3 regions of the Paenibacillus sp. EB106-04-04-XG159 genome follow, and region 1 is predicted to be linked to each of the others. Evidence: predicted binding sites of a transcription regulator. Region 1 holds the regulator's gene; each other region holds the start of a gene.
What was found. Region 1 encodes Rex, which represses fermentation and respiration genes when NADH is low (regulators of the CRP and FNR family bind a similar motif). Its sites were predicted from a motif close to TTGTGAAATATTTCACAA; they were not measured.
Positions count from the first base shown of each region.

Region 2: the regulator Rex is predicted to act here: its motif matches at 2,272-2,289, upstream of scfA (six-cysteine ranthipeptide SCIFF).
Region 3: the regulator Rex is predicted to act here: its motif matches at 2,075-2,092, upstream of AC3WTP_RS11800 (flavocytochrome c).

Region 1 covers NZ_JBYTDY010000011.1:56,215-66,456, forward strand. Annotated here, with positions in the region: gene AC3WTP_RS14625 (ATP-binding protein) at 1-1,039, opposite strand, end outside; gene AC3WTP_RS14630 (response regulator transcription factor) at 1,032-1,397, opposite strand; gene AC3WTP_RS14635 (diguanylate cyclase) at 1,428-3,044, opposite strand; gene AC3WTP_RS14640 (hypothetical protein) at 3,134-3,667, opposite strand; gene AC3WTP_RS14645 (amidohydrolase) at 3,683-4,990, opposite strand; gene AC3WTP_RS14650 (redox-sensing transcriptional repressor Rex) at 4,983-5,636, opposite strand; gene dinG (ATP-dependent DNA helicase DinG) at 5,684-8,554, opposite strand; gene AC3WTP_RS14660 (tetratricopeptide repeat protein) at 8,665-9,360, opposite strand; gene panD (aspartate 1-decarboxylase) at 9,487-9,870, opposite strand; gene panC (pantoate--beta-alanine ligase) at 9,874-10,242, opposite strand, start outside.
Region 2 covers NZ_JBYTDY010000014.1:32,643-42,884, forward strand. Annotated here, with positions in the region: gene AC3WTP_RS16970 (DUF2178 domain-containing protein) at 1-237, opposite strand, end outside; gene scfB (thioether cross-link-forming SCIFF peptide maturase) at 597-1,994, opposite strand; gene scfA (six-cysteine ranthipeptide SCIFF) at 2,071-2,220, opposite strand; gene AC3WTP_RS16985 (MBL fold metallo-hydrolase) at 2,523-3,332, opposite strand; gene AC3WTP_RS16990 (extracellular solute-binding protein) at 3,412-5,007, opposite strand; gene AC3WTP_RS16995 (carbohydrate ABC transporter permease) at 5,078-5,932, opposite strand; gene AC3WTP_RS17000 (ABC transporter permease) at 5,989-6,864, opposite strand; gene AC3WTP_RS17005 (AraC family transcriptional regulator) at 7,160-9,403, shown strand; gene AC3WTP_RS17010 (MepB family protein) at 9,653-10,162, shown strand.
Region 3 covers NZ_JBYTDY010000008.1:106,504-116,745, reverse strand. Annotated here, with positions in the region: gene AC3WTP_RS11815 (copper amine oxidase N-terminal domain-containing protein) at 1-155, opposite strand, end outside; gene AC3WTP_RS11810 (VOC family protein) at 468-815, opposite strand; gene AC3WTP_RS11805 (class I SAM-dependent methyltransferase) at 992-1,732, opposite strand; gene AC3WTP_RS11800 (flavocytochrome c) at 2,192-3,718, shown strand; gene AC3WTP_RS11795 (PAS domain S-box protein) at 3,942-5,762, shown strand; gene AC3WTP_RS11790 (right-handed parallel beta-helix repeat-containing protein) at 5,895-7,691, opposite strand; gene AC3WTP_RS11785 (phytanoyl-CoA dioxygenase family protein) at 7,726-8,469, opposite strand; gene AC3WTP_RS11780 (helix-turn-helix domain-containing protein) at 8,589-9,437, opposite strand; gene AC3WTP_RS11775 (GNAT family N-acetyltransferase) at 9,511-10,242, opposite strand, start outside.

The DNA.
Region 1 (10,242 bases):
GACTAGGATTCAACAGCACAATGATTCCTTTATCCATATATAAGACTTCCACAATATTGCGAATGATGCTGTTCAACAAATGCTGCATATCGCTGGAATTAGCTAACGACAATATAAATCGATTCCGACGCTCCAAATATAGTTCGTTCTCCTCCATCTTGCGCAGCGCATCCTGCAGCTCATCCTGCTGAGCCTGAAGCTCGTCCTGTTGGGCAACCAGCTCTTCATTCTGTGCAACCAGCTCTTCTTCCTTAGACATGATCTGCAGCATCATCGATTTTAAAGAACGTGACAACTGCCCAATCTCATCTTGTCGATCGGTATAATGAAGCTCAACAACCTTGCCCATAGCAAAATGTTCAGATTCAGCTGACAGATTGTGCAGCGGTGTGCCGATATCCTTAGCAGCTCTGTTCGTAATCCATAGGAAGATGATCAAAGAACACAGTACAAATAGAATAAACCAGGACCCTTCTCGATACAGTTCTTTCAGAAGTCTATCATTTTCTTCAAGCAGCATATTCTTCGTATCTACTTTAAATTGAGCAGCATAGTCGATCATCTTGTTAACCGTGTCATTAACACCGCTGGATGACAGCTTTCGAAGCGCCGCATAGTCTTCATTCTGGGCATACTTGACAGCGGAAGGCAGCACCTTGTCAATGAAATCCTTCGTAAACACCTCAATAGATCGAATTAACTCCTGCTCCTCTTTAGTGAGCGGCAGCTGTTTGCAAGCTTTCAGCGCATCTTGCAATCGATCGTATTCAACAAAGATCTGCTCATATTCATCTTCATTCAGAAAAGCATAATACCCTCGTGTACGGAAAAAGATCTGATTCGTATGACCCGCTACTTCAGAAACGATGGATTCTTTATACTCAAACTGCTCCGTCTTGGTCTGATATTCTATCAATGAATTATAGCTTCTCCAGAGCACGATGCCTGCGCCAGCCATAAGCAACAGCTGTGATATCAGCATCATCGCAACAAATCGTCGAGTTAAGCTTTTCTTCAGAAATGATGTCAGCCTACCCATTCAGCATCTCACCAACTTTGCGAGCCAGCTCTCTCGGACTAAAGGGTTTGGACATAAACTCATCCGCTCCATTGGCCAGCGCATGCTCTCGATCAGATTGCTGGCTCTTCGCAGAGAGCATCATCATTTTAAGCCGATCTCGAGCGGCGTTCGCTCTAACGGCACTAATAACTTCAAGTCCCGTCAGTTTCGGCATCATGTGGTCGAGTACGGCCAAGTCATAATCGTACGTTTCAATCATTCGTAACGCTTCTTCCCCATCAGACGCTGTTGCAACGATGTAACCTTCGTCTTCCAATGTATCTGTGATCAACATACGCAGTATTGCTTCATCTTCAGCCACCAATATATTTGCCACTTGGTACCTCCACCTCTGATATAGTCGGACTTATACCCACTTGCGAATTAATCGGCGAATGCGCGCTTCCAATTCTTTTATCCGAAACGGTTTGGTCACATAATCGTCCGCCCCAAGCTGAAGTGCTTTGACGATATCTTGTTCAGCAGTTCTTCCCGTCAGCATAATAACTGTAAACAGTTCGGCATGCGGCAAATTACGAATACGTTCCAACACTTCAAGGCCATCCATACCAGGCAGAAGACCATCTAATAATACGAGATAAGGCTCTGTAACATCTGCAGGCAATTGTTCCAGAAACGACTCTCCATCACGGTATTTGGACAGTATTACATCTAATCTCTCATCCTGCTCCATATTAAAATGATCTGACAGCATTGTTTGCATCAGCATATCATCATCCACGATCACAAGATGAAGCTTGCGTTTCAACGGAGTCGACGCAATGTCCTGTTCAGATACAATTCGTCGTCTTCCTAAGCTTTTAGCGGCATATAGCGCATGATCCGCCTTTTCTATCCAGCGATGAATACTCAGATCGTGATTGTCTACGTATACTACACCACCTGAGAATGTACAGGTAAAGTTGCAGTCAGGTGTATGAAATTCAACCTTAGAGAACTGCTCAATCAGCGCCGACAACAAGATCTGAGCTTCCTTCACTTCAGTCCTCGGTAATAAAACCAGAAACTCTTCTCCACCATAGCGGATAAAAATATCCCCTATACGTAAATATTCCTTCATAAAGTTCGTAAACTTCGTTAGTACCTGATCACCGATCAGATGACCGTATGTATCGTTTACCTGCTTAAACCGATCAAGATCCAGCAGTGCCATACTAAATCCTTCAGCATTCCTAATAGATTCAGCGTACAGTCTGCTGAACGCTTCATGCATGAACTTTCGATTGTACGCACCCGTTAATTCATCGATAAACAACAATCCATCCAATCTCTTCTTCCCATTGATCTGCCTTTGAAGCCTTGCCAACAGTTCTTCTATATCAACCGGCCTGCAGATCACGTCATCGACTCCCAGTCGATATGCTTTTAAACGTGTATGTTTACTGCAATCCTCGGTAATAATAGTCGTCGGAATATACTGCTTCTTGAGCTTCTCTCCTAACAACTCCATAATCTCAAACCCGTCGGTATCCGGAATATTCAAGTCCAAGATCAGACAGTCTGGAGAGACATCGTGAAAATATTCAATTGCTTTCTGTGATGACGTTGTCGCAATAACGGACCAGCCTGCTGCTTGCAGCTCTTCTTTCAGAACCATCAATAAATTTACGTCATCATCTAAAATAAGGACAGAGGGGTCTGTCTCCACATTTTTCTCGTTAAAGCTATTATGTATGAAACCTTTGACGTTGCGCTCCGATTGATTCAACGTGTATTGATGCAAGTCGTTCAGAAACAACCGCGCTTCCTCAGCAGTCCATACCTCTCTCTCATTCGACTCAATCTGATCGAGCAATCGCTTCGCGATCTGCATCAATTCACTCAATTCAATCGTGCCTGAAGTACCCTTAACCGTATGTAAGAAGTGATACAATTCATCTGAACGTATTATATCTGTACGATTGAACCAAGTATTTAACTGTTGCTCAAGGCTCAACATGAATTGAGTCTGATACTTATTCATCTTCTACCCCCTAGCACTTGAAATTCATTCCCATGATGTTCTCTGCATAGTAAAAGCGCAAAGGAATAACAATACCTTTGCGCCTACATTCACTGATTTGGCATCGAATAGATATCTCCGGTCGGTGTCCCGTCAGCGAAGCGGAAGAAGTGATAATAATATCGTAGTTCGCCAGTCTCATCCTTACGTCTGACTAATGCCTGCCACACATATTCATTATCTTTAATACCCGGTATGATGTGTTTAATGCTGACTCCCGGATACTGCTGTAATAAATACTGCTCAATATCCTTCTTAGAGACGCCATCAGAGGCAGCCTTAACAGATACTTGCTCGGTAGTAAGGTCAACCCAAGCCATCTGGGTGACACCTGCTTCGTCTACACCTGTGACGACATAACACACACTATCCCATATCGACTTCTCTACTCCGCTTACGGAAGCCCAAGCGACTGTTTTTTGAGATTCAGCAACAGCTTTTGCTTCAAGCGAATTTTCATCTGCGCGAACATAATTTACATACCACACGCTCAAAATAGCGAGCAGGAGCATCACTACGAGCGCAGCCAGAACGACAATCCGCACTCGGCTATAGCGCTTCCTTGGTCTGCTTCTAGATAACATTCACATATCCTCCACTTAACGAGACAGCAAGCCTTCGAAACAGCGTGCTGCTTCGCGGCGTACCCGTTCTTCATCAAGGGTCAAGCAGGCTCCATTATTGACTACTTGCTTGCCATCAACCCATACATGCTTAACATCCTTGCCGGAAGCCGAGTATACCATGTGGGATACTAGGTCCGTATGCGGCAGGAGATGCGGTTGATCAATATCGACAGCGATGAAATCCGCCTTCATTCCAGGAGCGAGCAAGCCGACATCCTGAAGCTGGATCGTTTGGGCGCCATTAATAGTCGCAATTCGCATTGCTTCCGCAGCGGGTACCGCTGTTGGATCGCCAGATACTCCCTTATGGATAAATGCAGCCAAACGCATCTCTTGGAACATATCTAGATTGTTATTGCTAGCTGCTCCATCTGTTCCCAGGGATACGTTCACGCCTGCTCGGAGCAGGTCAGTAACTCGAGCTACTCCGCTTGCCAGCTTCAGGTTGCTGGCAGGGTTATGAGATACGCCGACCTTATGTTTAGCCAATATTTCGATTTCTTCGTCTGTGAGATGAACGCCATGAGCTATATACGACGGTCTGCTGAAGAAACCCAACTTCTCCAGATGCGCGACAGGACGCAATCCGTACTCCTGCACATTTTGTTCAACCTCTGCTCTAGTTTCAGACATATGTGTATGAAGCATCATATCCAGATCATGAGCGGCTTGCACGAATTTCTCAATGAAAGCGGGAGGACAAGTATACGGTGCATGTGGAGCAAGCATGGTCGTAATTCGACCTTCCGCACGTCCGTTCCAATCTTTCGCAAAGCGCACAGCCTCTTCCAGCTTCATCTGCTGCACTTCTTCGCTGCATAGACCGATGGCACCGCGCATTAATCCCGCGCGAATACCTGCTTGCTCAACAACCTTCCCGACCTCATCCATATGGTCGTACATATCTACGAACGTAGTGGTGCCGCTCTTCAGCATTTCCAGCACAGCGAGAGCAGAGCCCCAATACACATCTTCGTCAGTAAACTTAGCCTCCATTGGCCACATTTTTTGCTGAAGCCATTGTTGAAGCACCATATCATCGCCGTAACCGCGCAATAATGTCATTGCAGCATGTCCATGGGTATTGACTAAACCCGGCATAAAGAACAGACCGCTGCCATCAAACAACTCCGAATCTTCCTTATAATGATCCGGCAGCGTTTCACCGAGGTAGACAATCTTTCCGTTCTCTACAACCATGTATCCATCAATAGTGCTCGATTCTGCATCCGGATGGATCTGAGCAAAGCGTCCGTTATGGACGATGAACCTTTTAGGCATTCTCAATCGTTTCCTTTCCTTCTTCATCTTGCAAGTAATAAGCCAAGCTGAACAGATCCGTCGTGAAATCTGCAGTATGCACGCGAACATGCGGCGGTACCTTCAGAATAACAGGAGCAAAGTTCAAGATCGCTTCCACACCTGCTTCGACGAACTGATCCGCAACATTTTGGGCTTCCAGCGCAGGTACCGTAATAATACCTATCCGAATCCCCATATCCTTAACTGTATCGATCAACTGATCCATTGGCTGCACCATAAGATTATTCAATGCTGTTCCCATTTTATCTGGATGCGCATCGAATACAGCAACAATCTTCATATTATCTTGCAAGTACGTGGTATAGTTGCACAGCGCTTGACCGAGTTTACCAGCACCGACTAATCCCACGTGAATCTTGAGATCAAGCTTTAGGATATGTCTAATCTGCTCGATCAGATAAGACACATCATAACCAATACCTTTACGACCAAAGTCTCCAAAATAAGCGAGGTCCTTACGAATCTGGGCAGGATTCAGATCCAGCTTCTGACCTAAATCTTGAGATGATATTGTTAGAACTTCACGCTGTTTCAATTCCATGAGGTGCCGTAAATAGATCGGCAGACGTCTAACTACGGCTTCTGAAATCTTCATCGCTTTCATATCCTGTGATCCCCCTTCTACATAGCTGATTATCATCATAGTTTTGATTAATCTTGTAAAGCTCTTTCCTGCTCCTCCCTGAACCAATCACGGATCCGCGGCACTAAGTGCTCGGTAGTCATATGCTCCATCTTAGGACCAGGTAAAGAATATAAGAAATGTTTGCCATAACTCGTCTCGATTACACGGGTATCATAAATAATTACGATACCACGATCCCTAGAGGTTCGAACTAATCGTCCAAACCCTTGCTTAAAGCGAATAACGGCTTGTGGAATCGATAGCTTCCGGAACGGATTCTGATTCTGACGCTTTAAGCGTTCGGACTTCGCTTCAACAAGCGGATGATTAGGCGGCTGAAACGGAAGTCTAACAATCGCTAGACAAGTCAAAGCCTCACCAGGAATGTCCACCCCTTCCCAGAAGCTGCTAGTTCCTAACAGCACGGATGCAGGATGCTCCTGAAAACGGCGAGTCAGCTTGCTTCGATTGCCGCTGTCCATGCCTTGTCCCAATACTTGAACACCATGCGGCTGAAGCATCTCCTTCAGCGGTTCATACACTTCCTTCAACATGCGGTACGACGTAAACAGCACCAACATTCTACCCTTTGTCACAATGGCTACATCTGCAAGCGAATGAAGCAATTTATCGGTAAAGATCGGATCCACAGAGCCCTTAACCGTTGGAAAGTCTCGCGGAATGACAACTAGCGCTTGCTCGCGGTAATTGAACGGAGACGGAAGAATAACGGTATGCAATCTTCCGGTACTAGAAGCCTCCTTCAAACCGATCTGTTCCTCTAAATACTGAAATGACTTGTCGACAGATAATGTTGCCGAAGTCAGAATGACACTTTTCTTCGGTTCGAAGAAGTATCGATTTAGCGCTTCGCTGACATCAACTGGCACTGCGTACAGATGCATCGACTTATGCTTATACTGAGCATTGCCTTCCATCCAATACACAGAATCTGGATCAGTTGCTTTCATAAAGAGGCGGAAATCCTCGCGAATAATTGAGATCTCCTTGAATATCCCCGTAACATCTGTTATCACGGGCTGCAGCTCTTCGTCATCCGCATCTTTCCATTCCAATACAAGCTTTTCGCCCGTACGTACAATTTCACCTAGACGAACATATACATCTTCTTCAAGCTCAGCGATCCCCTGCCAATCCCGCGGTCGAGCGCCAGATTGCAGTCGGAGTACGGATTGTCCTGCTTCAGCTTGTCCCGGCTCTGGAGGCGGCATCAATTGATATAGGACATCATGAAGACGGTCCCAGACGTCTCGTACATCGACGAGCTGTGTAAGCAGCTTCTCAATGCCGTCAGCCCAGATCATTGCTTTCTCACTGCCTGACAGACGAAGCCGCGTTTGCAACAGCAGCAATAAGCCGTTCTTACTATCTTTCACCAAACGTGTCAGCGGGTGCATCAATGAAAAATATTGCAGATGTATGCCCAAATGCTTGCTCGCGGTTTCTTCAAAATGATGCCCTTCATCAATAACCAAATGCTCATAAGCAGGCAGCAGTCGATGCTCAGCTATGACATCAGTAAACAATAAAGAATGGTTCGTGATGATGATATCCGATTGATTGGCATCATTCTTCGCGCGATGGTAGAAGCAGCGCTTAAACCATGGGCACGCCCGATTAAGACAGGAATCGCTGTCGCTCGCCACAGTATCCCAAAATTCTGGGCCTTTATGCGTTAGATACAGCTCCTCGTCATCACCGTGCTCAGTCTGACTTAACCATACCATCATCTGTGCAGCGGTTAATACATCGTCGCGTCCATGCAGGAAATCTCTATAGTTTATTTTATGTTCAAATTTTCTCAAACACAAATAGTGACTGCGACCTTTTAAGACCGTTGCCTTGAATGAAACAGGTACAATGTGCTCTAGAAGCGGTAAATCTCGCTGTCTCAGCTGTTCTTGCAAATTTATGGTATGTGTGCTGACAATTACCTTCTTATCATTCTTAACCGCATAATAGATAGAAGGAATCAGGTAACCTAAAGATTTTCCCGTACCTGTACCTGCTTCAATGAGAAGATGTCGATCATCTTCCATACAATTCATCACTTCACGAAACATCTGTTCCTGAGCCTCGCGCGGTTCATAGTGCTCAAGCTTCTCTTGCAATGTACGGTGAATCTCACTCATAAACGATGTGAATGAGACACCTTGCAGTGGAGACTCGCTAAGCCCTTCGCGAGGAGGCTGATTATCTGTCCATTCATCCACACGAAATACCAATTGTCGGAAGGAAAGTGCTCGAGCATCCTCAGCCATTCGCGTTACGTCGCGCTCTCGTTCATCAAGCAGAGCCTGCAGAAGCCAGCCTAGATCTCGTTCCTCTTCCCCAAGCAGCTCGACTAGACGCTGGAGAGTAAGCAAGGGCAGGTCATTAATGGTCTCTAAGCACTTCACGAAAATATCTGCAGTTGCGCGAGCATCGCTGTCTGCTTGATGCGGGCGGTCATGTACAATATCGAATGACTGCGCAACCGATCCAAGCTGATACGAGGTCAGAGATGGAAATAAGATTCGCAGCATTTCGATGGTATCCAGAATCCTTCCAGTAAACGGCAAGTATCCAGTCTGCTCTAAAGCGCTCCGTAAAAATTGATAATCAAATGCCACATGATGTCCTACAAGCACAACATCATTAAGCAGCGGCACCATTCCCGTCATCGCTTCATCCAGATCTGGAGCATCTTTCACCATACTGTCGTCGATTCCAGTCAATTGAGTAATAAAATCGGGGATCTTAATAGTTGGTCGAACGAGCGTATGATATTCCTGCTCGATCTGCAGCTTATCATCAAGGATGACCAGGCCGATCTGTATGATCTCGTCTCCCGGCTGATTGCCTGTCGTTTCAAAGTCTAATACGGCAAATCTCATTGTCACAATTCCTCTCACCAATTCTGTTAATAGAATAACAGATGTTCGCCTTTTTGAAAATGAGCAGAGGGAAACACCCGAAAGAATGTTCCCCCTCTGCTCACTGTATGTTAAACGATGGATACAACCCTTTTTTCTCCAAACTGCAGGCTGCCGCATTTGTTCGTACATACCTTCAGGTTTGCGATCGGCTCTGGAATGCTTGGATCAGTAAAATGCGCTTTATGAAAATAATGCTGAGCTTTCTCGGTATTGCTGTGAAGCATCTGTATACAGCCAAGAGCGTTATACGCAATGGCCTTCAGCTTCAGATCATCGGTCAATGGAATTATAAAATGCAAATGACGGCATGCTTCTTGGTTACGACCAAGATGCAGATACGACAGACCCAATAATATACGAATTAAGCATTTGTCTGGCTGATGAACTACGGCATTCTCTAGATAGTTAACTGCTTGCTTATACATTCGCAGGGTAAAGTAGCCCTGTCCTCTCTGAAATGGATCACTGTAATCAGGCATATGGAGATCAACAGTATCCATCATTTCCTTCTCTGCATTTTCCATCAGATTCTTGAGACTGCTGGCGGCAGCAGCATTCAGCTTCGTTCCAGAATTAGCAGATGTTCGGAGTACAGCAAGTTTTTCTTCAAACCTCAGCCATTCCTCCACAATATGGTCACTCATCGTACGAAGAAGGGCCAATTGCCGGTCTAATTCTTGCTTTGCTGATCCTTGAACAGAAGGATATTGTTGTATGATGTCATCAAGCAATTCATTCATCGTCGCGAACATGTGCTGCAACACGGTTCATCCCACCTTCGCATGTGATGTTCTTCGTTGTTATGCGGCTCACGTTCATTGTGTGTTATCACGATTCATTTCATGCGGACAACCAGTCATTCAACAATACTGCAATTCCTTGCTTCTTAATCAGCGAATCGTCGCGTGCACTTCCAGATTGGCAAGTTCAACAGCTTTATTCTGATCATCTACAAATACAACCTTAGGTTCATACTGTTTCGCTTCTTCATTCGTCATGCCTGCATAAGAGATAATAATGACATTGTCACCTGGCTGAACGAGACGAGCAGCCGCGCCATTCAGACAGATCACGCCGGAATCACGCGCGCCTTTGATAACATAAGTCTCTAAGCGAGCGCCGTTATTATTATTCACAATCTGAACCTTCTCATTCGGCCATATATCAGCCAGCTCCATCAATCGCTCATCGATTGTGATGCTGCCTACATAGTTCAAGTTCGCTTCCGTTACAGTTGCGCGATGGATCTTGGATTTCATCATTTCTCGGATCATCGGTCATTCCCCTTTCGTATCAAGCAGCAGCATATTGTCAATTAAACGTGTATTCCCATATCGGACAGCAAGAGCAATCAGCCATTGCCCTGTGCGTTCTCGAACAAGCGTGTCCAATGAAACAGGCTCAAGGGATGGAAAGCTGATGATCTCGGTATATTCAATATTCGCTAACGGCGCGGTGCGAATCCAGGCCATTATTCGATCTTTAAGCATTCCTACGGTCAGTTCTGAATCAGATGCGATCCATTCCTCTACCATAGAGAGCGATTCCGACAGCTTCAAAGCTTGTACTCGCTCCTGTTCTGACAGATACACGTTTCTCGAACTGAGAGCCAAACCGTCCGCTTCACGAACGATAGGACAAGGCAC
Region 2 (10,242 bases), on a different contig from region 1:
ATCTCTTTCATCGTATTCTTTTGACATCTCTCTTTCCAACTGTTTCTTATTCGCATTATATTTGACGTGAGAAGTTATAGCGTAAACTAACAGCCCCGCACCGACGAATAACATGAAATAATCAGAATACAACCCTTCTGCTGCATTAGCTTCAGCATAATTAGATATGGTTTCCACCAAACCCATTATGAGAATGGCAAATGAGCATAGATAAAGCTCTGTAAATCTTTTTGTCAAAAAAACTCTCCCCTAACACCGTACAATATGAAGTTTATTTCACGTGAACTTTACTTCATATTGAACGATTCTGATGGAGTTTTCAACTGTTAATTTTATCCGCATAGAATCCTTGGTTTCTCCCGTTATCAGAGAGTTCGTTCGGGTAAAGATGTTCGCGATGCAACTTTTTCAGTGGAGGCTGATATTTTAGGAGATAAGACTGTCATAGGGAGAGGTTTCAATGAACTTGATAAGTTGTCGTAAAATAGTTCTCAGTTTAGCATAAGCTTGGATATGGTCACCTGTACGAAGCATTCGATATTACTATAAAAAAATGGCGGGCACTGAATGAGCCCGCCATTTTCATTACATCTCTATTAGGCCTGAACTTGCTCCTCCATCTCTCTCATGGATTCGGCAACCTTCACCATCATGGAGCATTCAACCCTCTTGCGGAAGATATCACAGCTGAAGTCGTAGGTTCCGTTGAGGGAACCCGTTGCATGCAGCGCATTGGCAGGACATCCGCCGCTGCAATAGAGCTTCGCCCAGCAGTCCTTGCATTCTGGCTTCGAGTAGCAGTTGCTCTCTTTGAACTGACATTGCAGCTCAGGTTTGGTGATTCCATCCCAGATGTTCCCCATGCTGTATTCTTCATCCCCGACGAACTGGTGGCAGGGGAAGAGCTCGCCCCATGGCGTAACAGCGAGATATTCGGTGCCTGAACCACAGCCCGTGATTCTCTTCTGGATGCAAGGGCCTTCCGAGAGGTCAAGCATGTAATGATAGAAGGTAAACCCCTTGCCTTCTTCATCGCGCTTAATCATTTCCTTAGCGAGAATTTCATATTGGTTATAAATCTCCGGGAGGTCCTTCTCGGTAAGCGCATAGGGCTCACGCGGATCACAGATGACCGGTTCCATCGAGAGCTTGTCAAAGCCCAAGTCTGCGATATGAAAGATATCATTGGTAAAGTCTACATTGTTACCCGTGTAAGTTCCACGTACATAATACTCTTGGTCTCCGCGCTTTTGAACGAATTCCTGGAACTTCGGAACAATATGATCATAGCTGCCTTTTCCAGTAACCGTTGTGCGAAGTCGGTCATGAACCTCTTTTCTTCCATCCAGGCTTAATACGACATTGTACATTTCCTGATTCAAAAACTCAGTGACCTCATCGTTCAGCAGCATGCCGTTCGTCGTGAAGGTGAAGCGGAACTTTTTCTTGTATTCTTTTTCTCTGCTTCTTGCATATTCTACAATCTGCTTGACCACTTTCCAGGCCATAAGGGGTTCCCCGCCGAAGAAGTCGATGTCAAGGTTTCGGTGGTGACCCGAATTCTCCAGCAGGTAATCAATGGCTTTCTGTCCAACCTCGTAGCTCATGATTGCACGATCTCCGTTGTATTTCCCTTGGCTGGCGAAGCAATAGTCGCATGACAGATTGCAGGTGTGCGCAACATTGAGGCAGAGCGCCTTAACATACGTTTTTCGATTTCTTAAATCAATGGAGAGACCCTCATACTCATCCTTTGTAAAGAGCTGTCCATCATTTTTGAGCTCCTCGATATCCGAGATGGTTTCTCGAATGTCCTTCTCAGAAATGCCGGAATCGTGCTTATGTTTTTCCAACATCAATGTCACGATTTCTTCCGCAGATGTATTCTCATACAGCTCAATAATTTCATATGCCAAGTCATCGACAACATGCACCGCGCCACTGTAGGTGTCGAGTACGATGTTGTATCCGTTTAGTTTATATTGATGAATCATACTTACTAATCAAGCTCCTTTGGCCCATATAAATAGCCGCCCATCTGCAGAGCAGTGGGCGGTTGAATTCCAATTCCTATCTGTTCATTGCATTTTCACACTTCTGGTTTGCTACTCCGCAGGAAGTTTTGCAAGCGGACTGACAAGATGTTTGGCATGCGCCGCATCCGCCGTGCTTTGCAGTATCCATCAGTTTGCGAGTGCTCAATGTTACGATTCTTTTCATCATAAATAACTCCTTCTGCAATCTCATTAGTTCAAAAATAAGAGATTAAAATTGTGAATAATTTCACTTTATTTCCATATGTCATTGTAGCAACACCTTGGATGTACGTCAATCATTCCCGGATGAACGCCACATATGCTCCATCTAGCTGCGAGGTCACCTTGTGCTTTTCGGTTGCTTTTATAAGTATATGTACATAACGAAGCCAATGAAAAAAAAGAAGTCTCCCAAAAGTTCAGTGAACTTATGAGAAGCTTCTTATAATCACTGTGAGTATTTCGTGCGTATAATAAGGCCCCAGTTCATATGTTCAATTGCATCCCATCATAGGCTACCGTGATGCCATGCGGCTCAAAGATTTGTACCAAATCTTCATGCAGTAGATGCGCATTATGAGAGAAATGAGTTACTACGATTTGCCCTGCTTCTTTCATGACATTATTCTCGATTAGCCAGTCCCGTGTTTTTAGTGTATCCTCAACATTCATGTGAACTTCACACTGTGGGGCATTTCCAGTCGTACATTCCAGAATAGCAAGATCCAGTTGCTTTCCTCTCAACCATGTCCATGTCTGTTCGGGAAACCAGCCGCTGTCGTGACCATAAAAGATGGTTCTGCCATCCTTCTCTATATAGTACAATAAGCAAGTTTCTTTAGAATCATGCTTAGCAAGCAAAGGGGTAATTGCAGCTGTTTGCGTTTGTATCGTTTCAAATGGCTTCAAGTTGTGGAATTGAAATCGATGGGATTCTGTGGCAAGCAATTGACTGCAGTGCTTAATAGGCAAATCGTGACCATACAGATGGAGCTCTTCATCCATAAACTGAGCATAACCCAAAGCACGAATCAGTAAATCTTCAGGATACATATGATCCGAATGTGAATGTGTAAACAATAGATCACGAACCTTATCCATATCAACAGAATCACGAATCGAATGATATAAGGTATCCGCCGGAAAGTCGATCTTCAGCACCTCATCAATCAAGACCGAAGTCCGTGTACGAATATTTTTCCCACCAAGCGCTTTGGCTTGCTTGCAAGTCTCGCAATGACAGAATAGCGAGGGAATGCCTTCGAATGCAGCTGTTCCATGAAAATGAACCTTCATCAATATTGTCCCCCTTGTAATAGAGAGAACAACAGAACGTCAGTCCTGTTGTCCTCTCTGAGTAATACGCTAAACTGGCTTACTTAATATTTGAATCATCCAAATACTGCAACCATTGCTTCTTGTATTCCTCTTGAATTTTATCGAGACCAGCTTGTTTGGCCTTTTCCATAAATAACTTCAGGCCGCCTTCAACATCATCTACAATACCAACATTGAGTGGATACAAGTATTGCTTTTCAACTTGTAGAACGGCTGCCTTCTCCGCTTGATAAGGCGTCCAATCCTCTGGGAAGCCCTGGAATATGTTCGGCTTTGCTATCTTATCAAATTCACTGAACATGTCTAGCACAACATCAAAGCTCTTATCAAACAACATGATCTCCGGATTTCTCCATGCCCAGCCATTCATGCCTTCTCTTGGGAAACCATTTGTTTGGGCATCACCAAGCATTTTATAATATTTACCATCCTCAACTTCAAAATGCTTGCCTTCGATACCGTATTGTGTCAGCCAATTGTAGCGTTTATCAGTGACCATTTTCTCATAGAAAGCAAGCGCTCTTTCTGGATTTTCGCTGCTGCGTGGGATTGCAAAGCCATTATGAATCGGGTGAACGGGTGAAGAGAACCCTTTTATATTTGGATATGGGGAATAACCTAACTCCCAATCCGGGTGCAGTGATTTCACTTTGACAACAGAATCACCATAGCGGTTTGGATTCTCACTTCCTAAGATTGCTGCGCCTTTACCGCTGGCAAATACATCATGACCACTGTCTTTCATGTTCAGCATATTCTTCGGCAAGAACCCTTTTTCTGACCATCTCTTGTACATTTTTAAATCTTCCAAATGCTGCGGAGAGCCCCAATAGGAGGTTACGTCTCTTGGATTGTCATACATGATGTTAAGCCCATATGGAACTTTATCGTTGGAATTCACTGTTTTAGATGTCATTTGACGGACGGGATCTGTATGACTGACCTCAGTATCCGCCAGAGGCATCATATCCGGTTCATTCTTGCGTATGCCATCCAAATACTGCTCTAGGGTTTCGAGTGATTCCGGCTTTGGCAAATTGTACTTTTTGCGCAAATCTTCCCGATAGGCAATACCTTCATTTACATACTCCTTCCAGATAGCTGGAACTGTGTAAATTTTCTTGTCAATCTTGACTGCTTCCCACATATCCTGCGGTACAAATGCTTGCAGCTTAGGAGCAGCCTTCGGCAAGAGTTCATCTAGCGGAAGGAAAGCCCCTTTCTTCGCATATGACTGGTAATTCACCCATTCTGCCGTAAAGATCAGGTCAATCGGCTGCCCTGAGGACAACAGGAGCTTGTATTTTTGATCATAGTCTGTCCAGGTTGTGAAGTTGAATTTGACGGTTGCATTCAAATCTGCTAAAGCCAGCTTGTTAATTTCCTCTTCAATGATCTTTAAATCCTTTGGGGCATCGCCCAGCATATAGAACTGAAGCTCCACTCTCTTGGATGTGTCGATTCCACCTGGCTTCTGCGGTTCAGGAGATGAGGTGCCTTCAGGTTTTTTTGTGTCAGTTGCTTGTGGTGTTGACCCCGTTTCCTTCGCAGTGTTACTGCATCCAGTCATGACCATTGTGAGTAAGAATATCAAGGTTAAGACTGATGATATGATCTTTTTCCCTTTTTTCATGTAAATCCTCCTTTATAAATTGCTATATGTCAGCCGATCGCATACGAGTTTCTTGCGTTTGCTTTCGGTACTAACCTTTCACCGCACCAATCGTTAATCCCTTCACAAAATATCGCTGCACGAATGGATATAAGAAAATAATGGGTCCTGTTACGACGATTGCCATCGCCATCTTGGTCGATTCTGTCGGAATTTCACGCCCTATGGTTACCCCTGTTCCAGAAGCCATTTGAGAAATGAACAACATGGTATTGATCGTATTGTACAAGTAATATTGAAGCTGATACATGCTAGCGTCATTAATGAACAAGGAAGACATGAACCAGTCGTTCCAGTACGTCAGAGCAAGGAACAGACCGACAGTCGCTATTCCAGGCATAGCAAGCTTCAGCACGACACTGTAGTAGATCCTAAAGTCGTTCGCGCCATCGATTTTGGCTGATTCGATTAATTCTTCCGGAACCGCTGATTTGATAAAGTTTTTCATTAAAATAACGAGAAAAGGTGTCATAAGACCAGGTAATATCAGTACGGCATAGGTGTCTGTCAGTCTAAAGTATTTGGTCAACATGATGTACCAGGGTACGAGCCCCCCTCCAAACAGCGTTGTGAAATAAATGAAGAAGGCTAATTTATTGCGATACTTGAAATCTTTCCTCTGCAGAACATAACCTGCCATCGTAATAAGAAACAAACCCAACAGCGTTCCAACCACAGTTACAATGATCGTGACACTATATGCCTTGATGAGTTGAGTTGGAAAGATAAACACCATTTGATAACCTTCGAGCGAGAACACTTTAGGAATCAAGTGAAAGCCGTCGCGAATAATGGATTCATTGGCTGTCAATGAGCCTGAAATGATCAGAATGAAAGGAAAGAGACAGAGCAGAGAAAAAATCGTAATGATCAGGTAAGCCATCATCCGGAAAACTCTAGAACTTAGAATGTTGTCATCCAATGTAACCCCTCCTCCCCATTTTAGAACAATGCATAATCTTCATTAATTTTCTTGATGATATAATTCACTGTCATAATCAATACAAATCCGAAGATAGACTGATACAAGCCAGCAGCAGTTGCCATACCAATATCAAAATTAACTTTCAAAGATCGATAAACGTAAGTATCGATAATATCCGTAACGTTGAAGAGCATTCCGTTGTTCCCGACAAGCTGATAGAACAGATCGAATTGACCTTTCATAATGCTTCCGAGTGCAAATAAGAGCAGAATGATAAATGTTGGCTTCAGCATAGGCACGGTAATATGCCAGATTCGTTGAAAAATATTTGCACCATCAATTTTGGCAGCTTCGTAATACTCATCGCTGATTCCCATGATGGTTGCAAGATAAATGACCATAGAATAACCTAGATTTTTCCATATATAAAATACTGTAATCAGAATTGGCCAGAGCCATGGTGTATTGTATATGTCTACTGGATCGAATCCGAACGATTTCATCATCTGATTCACGAAGCCGGATTCAAAATTAAACATGTTATACGCCAGTACGCTGATCAGTACGAATGACATGAAATAGGGCAGAAACATAATGGATTGCGTTAGCTTTTTGAATAGCTTACCTCTAATTTCGCTAATCAGAATCGCTGCAAAGATCGATATCGCATTACCTAGTACAATAAACACCAAATTATAACCAATCGTATTAAAGGTAAGTTTCCACAAAATCCCTGACTGGGATAGAAACTTAAAATTGTCCAGTCCTACAAAGGGACTGCCGAATAGCCCACCAACAAAATCATAACTTGTGAATGCGTAATAGATGCCGACCATTGGAAAATAAGAATTAATTAAGAAAAAAAGCAGTGTCGGTGCTATCATCAAAAACATGATTTTATTTTTATTTAATTCATATAAAAAGCCTTTCTTCTTAAGCAAATCTGACCACCTCCTGAATAGAATCACTGTGGATCATTACATCCAAATCATAGAGGAAGCTAATTCGATAAGATACTGAACCTTGTCGCACATAGCTGTAAATTCAGTACTTTCAGAGTGTGAACTTTAAGTACTTTCGTGAATATTTACTACATTTAACCTATTATGGATTATTTAAACACGAATTGAATTGAAAGCATACAACTGATCGAGTATACTCATATCATCCATGAAAGGGGTTTCAAACATGTTGAAACAGTGGTCCAGAGAGCATAAAAAAGTATATATCCGAATACTGTTTGGCTTAATCGCATGTGTTATTGGTACACTCTTGATAACCTCATCTATTCTATATATAAATTTCGAAAGCATCGCGCTTAAACAAGTTTATCGTTCCGATTCTAATAGTCTGAATCAAATTAAAACAGAATTATCTAATATGACAGAGACTGTTACCTCACTGTCCTCCCAGATTTACCGTGACTCTGCAGTATCCAAATTGTTGTATTATCCGAACTTGAATATCTATGATGTCATTTTTGCACAGCAGCAGCTGGATAACTATCGCGCATCCTTGCCATTCATTGAATCCATTTATGTATATAATGCGAAATCCAATCAGTTCTATATTAGTTCCAATAATGCACGAAACGGACTTCAACCGAAGTCCGATCTTGATGATGATGGAATTCTAGACCTTTTTAAGAATTTCAAAGATCATCGCCCCTTCCAGCCGATTCCCAGAACTTATAACATCGGTTCGGTTGAGACCACTCCAGTGTCAAGCTACACTTACTTGTGTTACAGCATCATTGATGATAATAACGATTTAAATACAGCGGTCGTTGTCAATATCTCGGCATCATGGTTAGGCCTGCGAATGGATAAATCGGAGAAAGAGATATCGGAGAATAACACGTTTATCATTAATCAGGATGGAATATTGTACTCCAGTAATGACACGCAAGCGATGCTAACGGACATGTCCGATAAACCCTACATACAGAAGATTATTCAGGATAATTCACACTCTGCCTATTTTGTAGACACAGTAGATGAAGTTAGATCTTTAATAACGTACACTTCTCCCGATCCATTAGGATGGAGATATGTTCGCATTACCCCTTATAGCCATATTACTCAAGAGATAAGTGATATGAGGTATCGGACACTCATTATCTGTCTTGGCATTCTTCTCTTAGGCTTATTGTTTTCGTTAACATTATTCCATCGTGTATATCGCCCAATTGACAAAGTCATACGCAAGTTTAAGGATCTGGAAACAGAAAGACGTAATCATCTACATATTCTCAAGCAGGATTTCCTGAGAAATACGATCTTGGGGAGAGAAACGAATAATGCTGAGGTATTGCAACAAAAATTACAACACTTCAATTCAGGGCTTATGGTTAATAGTAAATCACGGATTGCTTTGATTAGGATTGATGAGTTCCCCTTCGTTCTCGAGAAATACAAAGATGATATCAAATTGCTCAAATACGGCATAATGAACGTTTGCACGGAAATTGCCTCGCCGATCTTTCAAATCGAAGCCATTGATATGGGGGATGACAGTCTTTTACTTCTGCTCAACTTCCATGATCCGCTTTATAACATGGAACAGGATTCACTGATTGAGATGGCAAAGCATATGCAATTGTCAATCAGCAAACATTTAAAATTATCCGTCTCATTTACATTTAGTCCTGTGATGGAATCAATCGAGCAATGCATTTCAGTTTACAAGCAAGTACTTGAGGCTTCTTACCATCGATTATTCAAAGGACACAGCAGTATCCTCTTTTCGGATGACATTATGCGCTTAAAATCCAAAGAGTATGTGTTTCCCGTTCACAAGGAAAAACAGTTCATTGAATCCTTGATGTCAGGAAATGTGGATAAGGCCCGCAGCATTTATATCGATATCGTAGGAGAAATATCAGAATATTCTTTTACCGTTGTTCAACTTGTCATATCGCATTTAGCACTTACCGTTAATAACGTATTGCGAGCATTAAAAAAGAACAATGCGATCTTAACGTTACCCGAATTCGATACAACGTTCTTACTGCCGAATCATGTTGAAACCATGGAAGAAATCAACACTCCCTATTTCAAGATATTTGAAGAAATTAGTCAAAAGCTCGAAGAGAAGCGAAGCACCAAACAAGAAGATCTCATTAGAAAGATACATGAGATTATTGAGCGAGACTATAGCGATTCCAACCTGAGCATAAATTCAATTGCAGAGGAGTTCTCGATGTCTCCCATTTATTTGAGCCGGTTATATAAACAATTAACTACCAATGCTCTTCCTGATATCATTAGCGAAATGCGGTTGAATAAAGCCAAAGAGCTGCTGAAGACTACTGAATCCACCATTGTTGATATTGCTGAAAAAACAGGCTTCACTAGCAGCTCGTATTTTTATCGTATATTTAAGAATAGTACGGGTATAACCCCAAGCGATTATAGGAAATTAAATGTTTGAGAATAAACAAAGCCCATGCGTAATTGCATGGGCCTCTTACATATCCGGACGTGCGGGTCAGCGTTACATTAACTTAACGCAATCATTATGCAAAAGGCTTTGTTAATGTTTGTTGTTGAAAATTGATTTACAGGAACTAACGGAGCAGTTTAGTTCAAGAGCTTTATTTGGGTATTGCATTCAAATTAAGATAATATTGATTTGAAAGGCGTTGGAATTAGTGGTATACAAGATAAGGGGTGCAAAGCAGTGAATGAATTTTATAATGCGTTAACATATGTAAATAAAATGTTTTATGAACCCAATCATTTAACCATAAAAGCTGTCCGAGAAGAAGCTCAAAATTCAGATTATGGGGCTGGCATATTTCAGCTAAACTCAAAATCGATTAGATTTAGAGTCGCAAAAATAACACCAACCAAGATAGGACAGTTTGTTGCTTTTTGGGAAAAAGATGGGGATAATAAAAACCAAGCCTTTTCATATGAAAAGGCTACTGATTTATTGGTTATCAATACTTTTACTAGAAATAATAATTTTGGACAATTCGTTTTTCCAAAAGAGGTACTTGTAAAACAAAATATTCTTAAAACAGCGACTACAAAAGGAAAAATGGCAATTAGAGTTTACCCTAGATGGGAAAATCCCACTAGCAAACAAGCTATCGAAACACAGAAATGGCAATTAGAATATTTTGTTGAGATGAACAATACAAATAGTTTACCAATACAAGAACTATTAAAACTATACTCTAACTAAAATTGGATAGCTCTAAGCTGACAAATAGTTGTGAATTTATACACTTAAACTATCGGATGCGTTAGTTCAACAAGCAAATA
Region 3 (10,242 bases), on a different contig from region 1:
GGAACGAAGGTAACGTTATTTTTGACCTTTGCGCTTACTAATAGTGGTTTACCGTCAACCACAACATCACGTTTATCTAAAAAGGCTGAAGCTGAAACTGGCATAACTGAAACGGCTACTAATACGATTAGTACAAGGAACGCTAGCTTTTTCAAATCTATCTCCTCCTAGTAAATGTAATAATCTAATATTACCTCAAAAGGAAATATTAGAATATATGAACTATAGTAAAGAGACTAGTTGGCAAGGGCATGTGATATTTATGTGCGGCAATGAATTACAATTTAAAAGTAAATTGACATTTTATGCTCCGAATTATACGGAACGATTGAAATATATCTTGGCTATAGGTAGGACTTTTAAATGAGGATTTTTATATAGTAAATAGGGAACCTTCAATTGTCGAGGTTCCCCATTCTTGTTCAACTAACACCTCGCTAGCTCAATGGCAAATGAATTACAACTCGTTATTTCTCCCAAAGCTCGATCAGTCGACCTTCAGGATCTTCAATCCAAATAAACTTTCCATATTCACTAATCTCTTTTTTCTTTGCAAAAGGTACACCAATATGTTCAAGATGCTTAATAGTCTCGTCTAGATTATGTACTTGGAAATTTAACATCACTTGTTGTTCTGTTGGAAAATAACTGTCATCCTCGGTAAAGAAAGAAAAGATAGTCTCATTTCCTAATTGGGGTTTTATCACAGTCCCATTCCAATTTTCTATTTCAAGCTTCAACACTTCACTGTACCATTTCTTTATAACTTCAAGATTCTTAGTTCTCCAGAATATTCCTCCGAAACCTTTTATCATTGTATCTAACTCCTGTCTGTCATCAAATTTTCAGCCATCCGATTACATTAGATATTCGAGATATAAATTTGAGTTCCTTTTGTTGTGTCTGTAAAAGTCTCACTGCAAGATTTACCTTTAACACAACCTTGAAACAAAATAAAGGGATTGCCCACTTAAGAGCAATCCTTTCCTACTTATTCTTTTACAGCTACAACCATGACTTCAATTTCATCTAAGCTAATATTTTCACGCTTCCAGTTCCCTGCCGTGCCGCCCCAGATGTTCTCAACCTTCAGTCCTGCCTCAGAAAACATTTGCTTTAGTTCAAACGGGAAATATCTGCGTTCCTTAACCTCAACCTGCTTCTTCCCCTCAGGCAAGTCCCATTCATCCACATAATGCTCCACCATGGTTACAGGGTTGAACCTGCCGGATTCCACATCCTCTTGTGTAAGGTTGCGAATTTTCGAGTAGGCATTCAAGGTTGTAAGAATAAATCGTCCCTTTGGCTTCAATGCGTCAGAGATATTTTTAAGAATCGCCATATCATGCTCAATTGGCTCCTCATCTCTACCTACTAAACCAAATGCCCCTTCACAAAGGCAGATAACCGCGTCAAATGTTTTGGTTGGGATGTATTTCACCGCATCACAATGAACCCATTCTATATTCACGTTCGCTTCTGTTGCCATTTTATTGGCTTCTATAAGCATACCTGATGAAATATCGACACCTGTGACTTGGTATCCACGCTTCGCCAGTTCGATGGAGTGTCTTCCTGTGCCGCACCCTATATCGAGGATGCTGTCTTCTTCAGCAAGCTTCAGTTCCTCAATCACAAAGTCAACTTCCGAAACCGTGTTCTTGGTAAAACCATTATTCATGTATTGAGGAGCATGTGCATCAAAAAAGGATTCCCAATTATTTTTACTCAATTCGTCATACCTCCATGTGATGAGAACCACGGAAGCACATTAATTAGTCATCGTATAAATGTAACTTCTGCAGTTCAGTTCGATTTTATTCCCTCTTGAAGATATTCGAATAGACTTTTCATACTGCATCTCTCCCTCGTCTAAGATACCTTTAGTATATTTATCGTTTTCAAATTTACAATGTAAAAAATAATTATAATCATGATTGCCAATAGCCCTACAATATTTTACCGTCACATAAATGAGTTGCTCATGGAAATAATCATTAATACAAGCTCATTTTTTAGTATATCTAATTTAATCTGATATTTTGTCGATTTATGTCTGTCGCTTTCTATCGTTTTGTGATACAATTCACTAAGTAAGGAGCCGATGATACTTCACAATAAAGTTCACCTAAAGATGTCGGTTGGCTCTTTATGTTCATCACGAAAAAATCGTAAAGTTGAGGGGTTAAACATGAAAAAGAAAGTTGCATCAACGCTTATTCTAGTTCTCTCTATCATGCTCGTGTTGGCTGGATGCGGCAGCCAGAGCAACCAAGGCCAGAATCAGGACAATGCGAAAAAAGAAGAGGCCAAAGATCCGGAAGCAGTTTCGGGAGCGTCTAAAATCAGCTATACACCAATCGATCAACTACAAAATAAATATGATGTCATCATTATCGGTGCTGGCGGTGCCGGTATGACTGCTGCACTCGAGGCAAAAGAAAACGGCATGAACCCGGTTATTTTCGAAAAAATGCCGGTTGCCGGCGGTAATACATCAAAATCATCTTCAGGTATGAATGCTTCTGAAACCAAGTTCCAAAAAGAGCAAGGCATTCAAGACAGCAATGATGCATTCTATGAAGAGACTTTAAAAGGCGGTCACGGTACTAACGACAAAGACTTGCTTCGTTACTTCGTTGACAATTCGGCAAGTTCGATCGAATGGCTGGATTCCAAGGGAATTACATTGAACAATCTCACGATTACAGGTGGTATGAGCGAAAAGCGCACACACCGTCCTGAAGACGGATCAGCAGTAGGACAATACCTGGTTAGCGGCTTAGTGAAAAATGTTCAAGAACAACAAATCCCACTGTTTGTAAATGCAAACGTAACAGAGATCACAGAAAAAGATGGCAAAGTCAATGGCGTTAAAGTCATCTTCAACCAGAAAGATGAGAAAGTTATAGAATCCAATGCTGTCGTTGTGGCAACCGGCGGTTTCGGCGCTAGTATGGACATGATTACTGAAGTTAGACCTGATCTCAAAGGGTTAGTAACAACCAACCAAGAAGGCAGCACAGGTGACGGCATTAAGATGGTTGAAAAACTCGGCGGTGCAACTGTCGATATGGATCAAATCCAAGTTCACCCAACAGTGCAGCAAGACAAATCCTATCTCATCGGAGAAGCTGTTCGCGGTGAAGGAGGAATCCTTGTTTCCAGTGAAGGCAAACGTTTCACGAACGAGCTTGATACTCGTGACAATGTCACAGCAGCAATCAATAAACTGCCTGAAAAATCAGCTTACCTCGTATTTGATTCCGGCGTAAAATCCCGTGTCAAAGCGATCGAGCAATATGAAAAAATGGGCTTTGTCCTTCAAGGGGAATCGCTCGAAGCTTTAGCTAAAGAAATGAGTGTTCCAGCAGATCAGCTTAAAACTACTGTGGATACATGGAACGGCGCGGTGAAGAATAAAAATGATGCCGAATTCGGCAGAAAAACAGGTATGGACAACGACTTGTCCGGCGCACCATACTATGCAATCAAAATCGCACCAGGGATTCACTACACTATGGGTGGCGTGAAGATCAACCCGAACACAGAAGTTCTAACTAAAGACGGTAAACCAATTCCGGGACTGTTTGCAGCAGGCGAAGTTACAGGCGGCTTGCACGGTGAAAACCGAATCGGCGGTAACTCCGTTGGTGATATCATTGTATTCGGTCGCCAAGCAGGTGTAAAATCGGCTGAATACGTAAAAGCACAATAAGATATCAAGATATCAGCTTCCTCCATTCACTCTAAATACAGACGCTTGGGCTTATCAAAGTCCAAGCGTCTGTTTGTTTATTTGGGACTAGAGCTTAAACCAAATCTAATGTAAAATAGCTCATACGGGAAGACTTCTTTTCTGTGAATTGGTTGTTGTGACATAATTCGACAAGAAAAGATCTTCCTTTTTGCTATCTTTGTTATGAGGAGGATATGCCCCAATGGATAAAGAGACGCTTAACACTAATCCGATTAAAGAACCGATCTACCTGGAAGAACTGCTACAGTCTCTTGTTGAATCCACAAATGACGCTATTTCGATTCGAGACATGCAGGGGAATATTCTTTTCGTAAATCGTGCATTTGAACAAATCTACGGCTGGACATATGAAGAAGTGGTCAATGACCCTTATTGCCTGGTGCCTGAACATTTAATACACGAGACGGATGAAATATTTCATCCGATAAAATCCTCTGAAAAGAAGATTTCGCAGTACGAGACCGTACGTCAACGAAAGGATGGGACGAAGGTTCATGTATCCCTAACAGCTTCCCCCATACGGAATGGTGAAGGTATTATCGTTGGCACTTCGGTTATCTCCAGAGATATCACGGACCGGAAAAAGGCTGAAGAGGCACTGCTTAGAAGCGAGGCTAAATATCGGGTACTGGTGGAAAATACGAACGATATCTTAAGCACATATAGTGTGGACATGAAACGATTATTCGTGTCTCCTTCTATAGAACTCCACTTGGGATACACCCAGTCTGAATATCTTCAGGCGAATGAATTCGAATATATTCACCATGATGATGTACAGTCAGTATTGGACCTGCATCAGTCCCTCTCTACCCATAAACAAATTGTTCAAATCGTGGTCCGATTGAGACATAAGAATGGATCTTGGGTGTACATGGAGTCGCGGTGTGTACCGATCTTATCTGAGGATGGCGAGGTCGAGAGCTATCTAGTCGTTTCACGGAATATCACAGAACGAAAACGATCTGAGGAAGCATTGCGAAACAGCGAGGAACAATACAGATTCATTGCTGAAAATACAGTGGACTTCATATCTGTCATTGATAGGCAGGGCGATGTATCGTACAGTTCACCTTCGCATATGAAAAAGCTGGGCAGGGATCAAATTTCCTATCAAGATATCCATCCTGACGATGCTCCTCTCGTCTGTGAACGCTTTACATATATGCTTCAGACCAAAGCTCCTATTATCTGCGAATATCGGTACAAGCTTCAGAATGGAGATTGGATTCATCTAGAGTCAAGAGGGGTTCCCTTCTTCAGCCCGGATGGCGAATGCCTCTACTTCTTCAACGTTACGCGCGATATCACGGAGAAGAAACGCAATGAAGAGCTTCTCCTGAGAGCGGAAAAGCTTACGGTCATCGGCGAAATGGCTGCAAGTATAGCGCACGAGATTAGAAACCCGCTTACCTCGCTGAAAGGCTTTATTCAGTATTTGCGACCTTCGTTCCCACCTAATTCCGATATTAGTGACATTATGCTGACTGAGCTGGAGCGAATCAATTTTATCGTAAGTGAGCTGCTTGTCTTGGCAAGACCGCAGAATCTAGATGTAAAACCAGTTCCTCTGCACAAGATCATGGAGAACATCATTACGTTTCTTGAATCTGAAGCTAACTTCAAAAATATTATGCTTCACACCTGCTTTATTGACTCCCCTGTTACCATCACCTGTGAAGAAAATCAATTAAAACAAGCATTTATCAATATCATGAAAAATTCCCTAGAAGCCATTACGGCAAATGGCGAGATCCGTATTCAAACCAAACTTCTAAGTGACAACCAAGTCCTAATTCGTATTTCAGATAACGGTTGTGGCATTCCACATGAACTGCTTTCTAGACTGGGAGAACCATTTTACACGACAAAAGAAAAGGGCACAGGACTAGGCTTGCTTGTCAGCAACAAAATTATTAAAGACCACCAAGGCCATATCCACATCACGAGTGAAATCAACAAAGGCACAAACGTAGATATCACATTACCCATCTCTTTATGAAACAGCCCTAGATCTCTCCAATATGAAATACACCCCTTATAGTAGACATTGGATAAACACTTCTAGTGTTAATGACCAATGTACTCTATAGGGGGTGCCTTTTATGACATAGACAAGTTAACTTCTTGTCCTTTATGTATTAGACCAAACTTTAATAACCTGACGACCATCTTCGATCATTTCAAAAGGACCAGGGTAAGGATTTTCTTCATCTCTAATATGTCCGAAATAATCAGTGTTCAACCTAATCGGCTTGCCGTCCATATCTTCATAGGGCAACCCCGATATCCGGGCTTGATCAAGAAGCGTTGTCGTAACAAGCTTGCGGCTCCTTTGGTTTTTCCAATCCATATCGCAAGTCAGGTGAAGATAAACAGCATCTTCTTCGATAACAAGCTGTATATCAGGATCACACTGTTCCGCTATGAGCGGTGCAACTTCGTGTATCGAAGGTTTCGCCCCATTAAGAAACACGTTGCCCTCCATGAATACTGGATAAGCCGCTGTATCGTACATGCTTAATCCATTCCGATTCTCATGAGCAACAAATAGATTGTTATACAGGCGGTCATCCCCGCCTTCAATCGCATGATGCCCAGCAATATCGGTGGAATGTGCACGATGATATGGCGTAGATCGATTTAATTCGGGAAGCGTACAGACTCCACCCATAAACAGATTATGAACATAGGCGCCTCCTTGAGAAACGTTGAACACCATATCTGCAGAATTCGCCGAGAGAAACAGATTATGATCTACCATAAACGGACCGTGATTGACCTCAACGAATAAATCGTTCGCGACGTTGTCATGCAACAAGTTCCTGGATACACGTGTTCCCTGGGACATCCAATCAAACCACAGCCCCACTACCGTTCGGAAGATATGGTTTTTACTAACCAGGGTATCAATAGCGCCGTGAAACTTGATAGCGGCCATCTCAGCTCCAGAAAAGGAACGCTGCACGTGAATATCGTGAACCACATTTTCTGTTATGACGCTGAAGCAAGCCCCCAAGCTGCCGACAATGCCGGCCATTTCGCAGTGGGAAATGGTATTTCCTCTAACAATATGATGGCCGACTTGCTCGCGATTCCAACCATATTCTAATGCACGTTCAATGGTTTTGTTGTAAGCATCGGCGGTTGACGCCACATTATCCCACTCATCGCCGTATTTGCCGAGGGAAATCCCCGTGCATCTCGAATGGCTAATGACATTGTTTTCAATAATCCACCCTTTGCTCCAATGGGTCCCGATCAAAGCAATCTGTTCGGCGGTCGGCGGAGCCCAAGGCGTTGCCGCATGACGCATCGTAAAGCCTCTGACGGTAATATAGTTGATGCCTGGCTGCTCCGGATAGAACACGGATTGTCTAGCATTAACCTCGACCATTTCCACATTCGGGTTCGAGCTGCCAAAGTTCGCCCATATCGTCGTATTCTGTTCGTCAACACATGCAAACCAAAGCAGGGTCTTCCCTTCATTATGGATAACATCATGCCATTCGGCCGCTTCTATCAGCCACTCTCCGTTTAAGTACACCGCTCCAGTATGATGATCCCGCTCCTTGGGGTCAAACCAATCCCCTTGAATAAGGTCATCGAATGGATTAAACCCCTGAAAAAAGGAGTTGGGTATGATTGCCTTCCACACATCTCCTTGAACCTTTTCCCAATCCTTGATGATTTCGGAGCCCTTAATCTCGACCCTTTCGCCAGCTGCAGCTTGATATACAATTCTATTGGCATCCGATTCACCGCCGCGCAGCGGATTAATCCTCTCACGATAAATACCTTCATGCACGGTGATGACATCCCCAGGCTGCGCCTTGGCTGCTGCTGCGGAAATGGTTCTGAATGGAGATGTAAGTGAGCCTTCCCATGCGTCGTTTCCTGTCAGCGATACATGATATTCTTTTCCTGACAAATGAAGTCACTTCCTCAATTAGTGTTTTCGAAAATTAGTACAACCAATACTTCTGACGAAGATCTTCCCTATGGAGAACATTCGAATCTTCGCGGATATAGTGGCAGACATAGGATCGGCGCCAACGGTCCTTGCTTCGGTTCTTGTTGGAAGAGTGAATCAACAGTTCACTGAAGAACAGGATATCCCCCTTTTCCATGATCACAGGAATTTGACGGCTCATATCCACTCCTTCGGTTTCCTCGGTCCAGTGCTCGTGCTCTTCCACATTTTTAACGGCGCCGTGAGGCAGCAGCCCCAGCTTATGTGTCCCTGGCATCACCCATAGACAGCCGTTTTCCTCGTCGACGATGTCCTCCATTGCCGTCCATGCGGCGATCATGGTCATCGGATCGTTCTTGATATAGTAATAATCTTGATGGGAGGCTTGACCTGGTGATCCTGGTTCCTTATAAAAATACATACTCTGTACGCAAACGGCTTCCTTTCCCATCAATTGGGCCAATGCCCCTCTGACCAAGACATGCTTCATCACCTGCCGCGAGAAGCTGTCATGCTTATGGGGATTAAACAGACGCAACGAGAACTTCTTGGATTCCTGGCAAGCAGCCCATTCCGGCATCGGATCCTGATTACGAATATCGTAAATGTGACCGTTAAAGGCATCGATCAAGTCGCTGCCCATCCCTTTTTTCCACAGCAAATATCCGTTCTCTCTGAAAAATTCAATCTGCTCCTGTGATAAAGGGGTACTCGGCAAGGAATATGTCTTGATCATCACCATTCTCCTCTGCATGGTTTTCGATTACACCCCAAGAATACTTGGATCATGCCTTGAGAACAATGGCTGAGATTTGCAGGAATGTGTCTGTAATTGATATCGCGGCCCTGAACTGTTCAGCCCCCGCCAAGCCATGAGGATTGCCGGATTTCTGTCGGTGTGAGGCCAACCTGTCTTTTGATGCTTCTGGCAAAATGAAATGTCGATTTGAATCCGCATCTATAGGTGATTTCTGAAATGGAAAGCCCGGTCTGCTTGAGCAGCTCAACCGCCCGAATGCAGCGGTAATTCCACAAGTAGCGGATTGGAGTGGTCCCCTCACTTTTACGGAATAACCGGATTAGATGTTCAGCGGTAACACCCGCATGCGCGGCAAGATCATTTAGAGTCAACTCATCGCCAAAGCGTTCTTGAATCAGCTGCTTGACGAGAATGACTGAAGCATGATCAGGCGGTTTCACTGCTGTCGAGGTGACGCTGGCATAATAGATTTGCAAACCGAGGTGCCCCAGGCTGGTCATCATACGGCTGTCCTCTGGAAACTCCATTTTCAAGGATAGAATCATTTCCGTGATCCGGTTTAGATGGCTGCTGATGGGGACACTGAAAGGCAGATCCGAAAGAATTCGTTCCTCCTCGCGCCCTAAACAGCTGAAATGAACCGATATCCAGCGATGCCGTGTCTCCTGTCTTTCGGAAAATACGAAATACTCCTCGTATCCCGGCATCAGCAGCGTAGCATGCCCGGGTTTCACACTCCGGGTTTGCCCCGCAATATTGACTTCCATATGGCCCGAATCCAGCAGAACCAGTTGTATATCCTTCTGAATACGAGGTCCGAATACACCTCCGGGCGGGTAGATCACGCTTCCTGCCCCTGTGTAGGCAACGCGATCCAAAGGAAACAATGCTTGATCATATGTAAATGGCACTGCCGAATGAATGCCCCCGTTAGGCTCTGTCATCAGATCACCCCCAACTAACTATAAGCACCCTATTCCCGCTTTTGAATAAATAAACCTCTCATTGGCGAGAGGGCTATTCAAAATTAAACCAATTTACTTTGTAACGGTGTGCTTTATATAAGCCTGCCTTCTCGGCTGTTTTTTGAGAAGCCATATTGCTCTCCATGCAATCCCACCAAGCAGCAATATGGTTTTCATTGAATTTTTTCAGTAATAATTTCACAAGTGAACTAGACAATCCTTGTCTTTGATAATGTTCAAGAGTCTCTACTCCAATGTTGTGTGTGGAACGAAACTTAAATGTAGAAACGGCTATACTTACAATTTCATTTTGTTCCGTGAGTGCAGCGTAACCGTAGCCCTTACCTAAATAATTGTTGATAGTACCCCAATATTGTTCAATATAATGGATCAAAAAGTCTGCATTTTTCATTTCACCCTTATTCAGTTCATGAAATAATGCTTCATTAATCTCCACAGCCCGATATGGTTCTAGGTTATCTTTGCAGAGAACTTCACTGGTATTTATATTCGATTTATAGACAAATTGAAAGCTTTCATCGATCTTTCTGCTGCCGAAGACTTGTTGTATGGTAGGATACCAGTCCTCCGAATCTACCGAGAACTCAAAATAGTTTAACTCCCTACTTTTCAAGAAAGGAATAATTTCATGATCAATGAACATTTCGAGAGATTGATTGAAACTTGTGTTGTTAGCATTTCCCATGAAATTGAAGCTCTCCAACCCACTAGACCATACTAATGCGGATGACGGATTCGAATTGTTATCTACCCACATTTCTCC